2 regions of the Viridibacillus sp. FSL R5-0888 genome follow, and region 2 is predicted to be linked to the other one. Evidence: riboswitches for the same ligand, from Rfam matches in the RefSeq annotation. Region 2 holds a riboswitch; the other holds the start of a gene.
The links. Region 2 has a riboswitch for cyclic di-GMP ahead of MKY02_RS13900 (hypothetical protein). Riboswitches for the same ligand answer to the same signal wherever they lie in the genome.
Positions count from the first base shown of each region.

Region 1 (2,413 bases), 1.4 Mb from region 2:
TGCAAAATTGATTGTACATGCAGATACACGTGAAGAAGCAATTGCTAAGATGAAACGCGCATTAGGTGAATTCATTGTTGAAGGACCAGGCATTCAAACAACAATTCCTTTCCACGCTAAATTAATGGATCATGAGGTATTCAAAAAAGGTGATTTCAATACGAAGTTCCTTGAAGAAAATGACGTCATGAATTCATAAGAAAGGGGCGAATTCTATGGCTGAAAAAGTGATACAATCTTTACCTCAAAGCACTCCTGCTGGTAAGGAAGAGCTAGGTAAGATTGAAGTAGCGCCTGAAGTTATTGAAGTTATTGCAGGAATTGCTACTACAGAAGTGGAAGGCGTTTCTGGTACAAGAGGAAACTTCGCTACAGGCGTAGTAGAAAAATTCGGTAAAAAGGTTCATGGGAAAGGTATTAAAACCGAATGGACTGAAGCGGGCTTAATCGTAGATGTATATTGCTTCGTGCAATATGGAGCATCTGTTGCGAAAGTAGCTCATCAAGTTCAAACCCAGATTCGTGAAGCTATCTTTAATATGACATCTCTTGCAACGCAAGAGGTAAATGTACATATTACCGGCATCCAATTTGATCAAATGAACGATGCAAAAACTGAATAATGTAAAAAAACACCACTTCCAATGAAGTGGTGTTTTTTTATTGTGTTGAAAATCAAACTCGTCATTAGAAAGAATCAAATAATTTCGTTAAAAACTCTTTGGTATAAATAAATGAGAGGTTTTTATTTGTTTAAAGATATCCCACAATCAATTACTAATGAATCTATGATCCAAATAATAAAATAATTTTGCTATAGCTAGCAATTTAAACGATTTAAAGTTAATGCTCATAACTACTAGAGGATAATGAATAGTTTAGGAGTTTTTTCTTATAGTTTAATGAATGTATAGTGATATAGGTAAAAAATTTAAAGGTAAAATATTTAATGCGATACATTATTACTATATAAGAAAAAACACAATTCAAGTAAAGTTTAAGTAATGCGACTTTTTCGATAATGAAAATGATATTTTTATTATAAAACCAATAAATAGGAGATAAGTTTTAGGTTGTAATAACTAGAGTGAGGGAAATAAATTGGAACTTATTAGATGTAAAACAATTCATATGATTCATGATGTAGTGTAAGATATCATGGTACTTTAGATTTATAAAAATTGAATAGGCAAACCTAGAGAAATTTAGGGACGCAAAGCTAGAGGGGCTAAGGTTGAAAAACTATGCCAGCCAGTTGCCAAAGAGTACATTATACTTTTTGTTATTTTGGGTTAAATAAAAATGTCTTAATCATTTTTATTTAGACGTTATCAAAAGTTAGCTACTCTCTTATAGAGTAGCTTTTTTAATGAACTTCTTAGGGTTTTATTCATCTGGAGGAGAAAGCATATGTCAAAGAAAATGTCTAAATTAATTGCTATTGCAACATCAACAGCGTTGTTAGCAAGTTATTCGGGGAGTGCTGTGAATGTTTTGGCAGCACCGAATACCAATGCTAATAAAACGGCATTAGAAAGCAAGATCAATGAGGCAATAAATGCTACAGTTAGTAAATTTGATTTATACGGAAATAGTAGTTTAAGTGAGTATAATGAAGTCTTCAAAATGAATAATACAAACATTAAATCGATAACAAACAACGGGGGAAATTATTCAGGCTCTCCTATTAATAAAGCAATAGATGGTGATATGAATACACATTGGGAGACTGGAAGAGCGAATACTGCGCAGTTTACTAACGAGGTAGTATTCAATTTAAATGAATCGACTGAATTAAATAGAATTGTTTATGCTGCTAGACAAACCAGTGCTAAAGGCAAAGGATTTGCGGAAGAGTTTGAAATTTATAGCTCTATCTCGGATGAAGGTGATGATTATACTTTAGTATCTCCTGGAGAATATAAAGGTTCAACCAGTGATGTTGTTGAAATTCAATTTAAACCAACTGAATTCAAAAGAATCAAATTTGTGTTCAAAAAGGCCAATCAAGATTGGGCAAGTGCAGCAGAATTTAGTTTTTATAAAGAAGACCAAGTAAAAGAGAGTATGAAAAAACTATTTACTGATGAAAACCATAATAAAGTATCTGATGAGTTCAATACAGTAGAAAAGTTAGAAGCATTAGAGAAAAAGGTTCAATCACACCCTTTATATGATGAATTTATAGAAGATATAGAAGATGCATTAGTATTAATAAATGAATCAAACATAGAAGCAACTAAAGCCAAAACAAAACCTTTTGAGTATTATTCTAATGAGGAATATTCTAAGTTGTTTAGAATGGATATTGAAAATATTAAGAGTATCCGAAATAATGCTGGTCAGTATCTTAGTCAAGTAATCGGGAATGCCGTCGATGGCAACCTAGATACTTACTGGGAAACGAATAAAA
Region 1 covers NZ_JBBPAU010000001.1:1,377,799-1,380,211, forward strand. Annotated here, with positions in the region: gene accC (acetyl-CoA carboxylase biotin carboxylase subunit) at 1-199, shown strand, start outside; gene MKY02_RS06820 (Asp23/Gls24 family envelope stress response protein) at 216-623, shown strand; cyclic di-GMP riboswitch class I at 1,179-1,263, shown strand; gene MKY02_RS06825 (NPCBM/NEW2 domain-containing protein) at 1,411-2,413, shown strand, end outside.
Region 1: another riboswitch for cyclic di-GMP. It lies ahead of MKY02_RS06825 (NPCBM/NEW2 domain-containing protein); the one in region 2 lies ahead of MKY02_RS13900 (hypothetical protein).

Region 2 (2,413 bases):
CCTAACTCCTATTAATTATTGAATAAGACTCAATTATGATTATTTTAAAGCTCCTTTATAAGGATATATGTTCCATCCGCTACATTTGCAGGAATACCATTCAACTTACTATTATCCAGATATTTATGAACAATATAATTTCCGTCTATATCTTTATATTTTTTCATATTATGATATTTTTCCATTACACGTATCGACTTCGGATTTGTCGCTTCACCTAAAACGGCCTTCACCCCTTGTGATGATGCCTTTGTTAGCAATTCATTTCCTAATTGTTGAATAATTTCGTGACGTTCATGTTCAGCTGTCACTCCTAACATGAATAGGTGTAATAACTCTCCATCTTCAATTTCTTTTCCGTTTCGTTTTTTATAATCTTCCATGAAACGTTTATCCACATCTTCCAGAACACGCAGAATTACATTCATATCATAAAAAGAACCTTCAAATATATCTTCTCCGATAATCTCTGGTGCATTTGTATCTCCAGCAAGCACACCAACAACATTATTATTAATATCCAGAGCGACTGCGCAATATCCCTGCTCTATTGTAGAGTCTAAATATTCCTTGGTAAACATATAGAAATCTTCATAACCTATATTTAATTGACCTACCATCGGTTCCTGAACCCATTTTCCTGAAACGTCCACTCCAATAAATGAGCGAGCCAGGCATTCAGCTGCTTTCTGAATTAAAGCTGTTTGTTCCTTCGTTATAATCTCATATGTATACAACTCTTGTGTTGTTTGCACTTATTGATCTTCCTTCCGAATTATAAAATAAAAATTTCTTTTCTATTGGACCTAACTTTACATAGAATGAGGTACTTTATCGATAAATGTACCTGTGAACTCAATTCTTTCAAGTGCATTCCTAATTTGCACTTGAGCAATTTTAGATGAAGGTTTTACTACAAGGATATCCTTAAAACCTAAGCTAGAATAAAATTGCATCGTTTGCTCCAACTGTGGTACAACCTTTGATGGAACAGTTGTTTGGTGAGTCCCATCGACAACAAACGTATAGTCTTTTCTTGATACTTTATTAATCGTATCCTGTAAATCTATCATATAACCTTCTGCATCTTCCTCTTTCATTAATCCATGCACCTGTACATGAACTTCCTTCGAAACCTCATGAATTGCCATTTTATATTTCTTTTTATCTACGACTATCATCTTTTAATTCCCTTCTTCTTTATGATCTGCTATACTACATTGTTAACATTTGCACGTTCTTCTCGTAGGAGTGTAATAAAAAAAGCTATCCCAGATATAGATAAGATAGCCAAATAATCGTTATTATTCTTGGCAACCCGACTATCATTATCCAAGAGGATTTTAGATTCGTAGCTTTGCGTCCTTACCTTTCAATAAGTTTGCCTTTTTCAATTTTTATAAATAGTACTAATCTCATGCTCATATATTACTACAACATTATATATTACTTGTCATTTTTTGTCGAACTAGAATTACAAGAATTTTTTCTTAGTTTACATACGAAAAATGCCCCCCTCCTTATGCATTTTAAATTCCATATTTTGTAATATTAAAAAATCCATATTTTTCTAGAATAGTGTGTAGCTCTATTACTTATTTATTGTTCCTTTGGTATAGGATTACCTTGTAAATCTGCTCTACAGTGAGGGCGGATATCTGAACTGTAATCAAATAAATTATTTCCACTGGAAATTAGTAGTATAATCTATGATAAAGAATGAACTTTCGTTTTATAACAAAAGGGGAAGAGGTAAAATAGCCTTTTTCAACTAACAGGTACGTTAGTTAAATAAGAATTAAACAACTTATAAAAGCCTTACTACAATAAAGTGTAGTAAGGCTTTTATATTTTTATATCAAAATCAAATAAATTTATTATCACTTTACGGTCTTAAAGCCAATTTGTACTGTTTGAAATAAAGTCGAGATGTTATTTAGCTGTTGTTTTACCAATGTACTTTTTAATTTGCTGTTCTCCATCTATTGGAGGGAATGCTATGGGGACAGCATTCAATTGATATTTTTCTTGTAGTGCTAATTCAAGGTTAAAGACTAATCTCTAGGATCGTTAATAACGATGTTCACGTAATTTTTTTCTTTGGCGTTCTTCAATAACTTCGAAACAGTAGGTCTAGACAGATCGAGAGCTTTAGCGATTTCACCTTGAGTCTTATCTAAATCGTAATACATCTTTGCTACATCTACACTAAGTAAATCTTTATCATTGAACATAATTAGCTCCTTTAATGTACTCGTAATAAATAATGATATGCTTCTTCAATGAAAGTCAGTTAAAAACCTTCATAGTATATGGTGTCCGTTGTCATTGGAATTGCAATATGAGGGCGTTTCGGAAATCAAAAACAACTTAACGCTTTACTTTATATTATCGTTCAAGCAATACCAAAGAA
Region 2 covers NZ_JBBPAU010000001.1:2,779,554-2,781,966, forward strand. Annotated here, with positions in the region: gene MKY02_RS13895 (hypothetical protein) at 45-755, opposite strand; gene MKY02_RS13900 (hypothetical protein) at 813-1,181, opposite strand; cyclic di-GMP riboswitch class I at 1,310-1,396, opposite strand; gene MKY02_RS13905 (MarR family transcriptional regulator) at 2,055-2,234, opposite strand.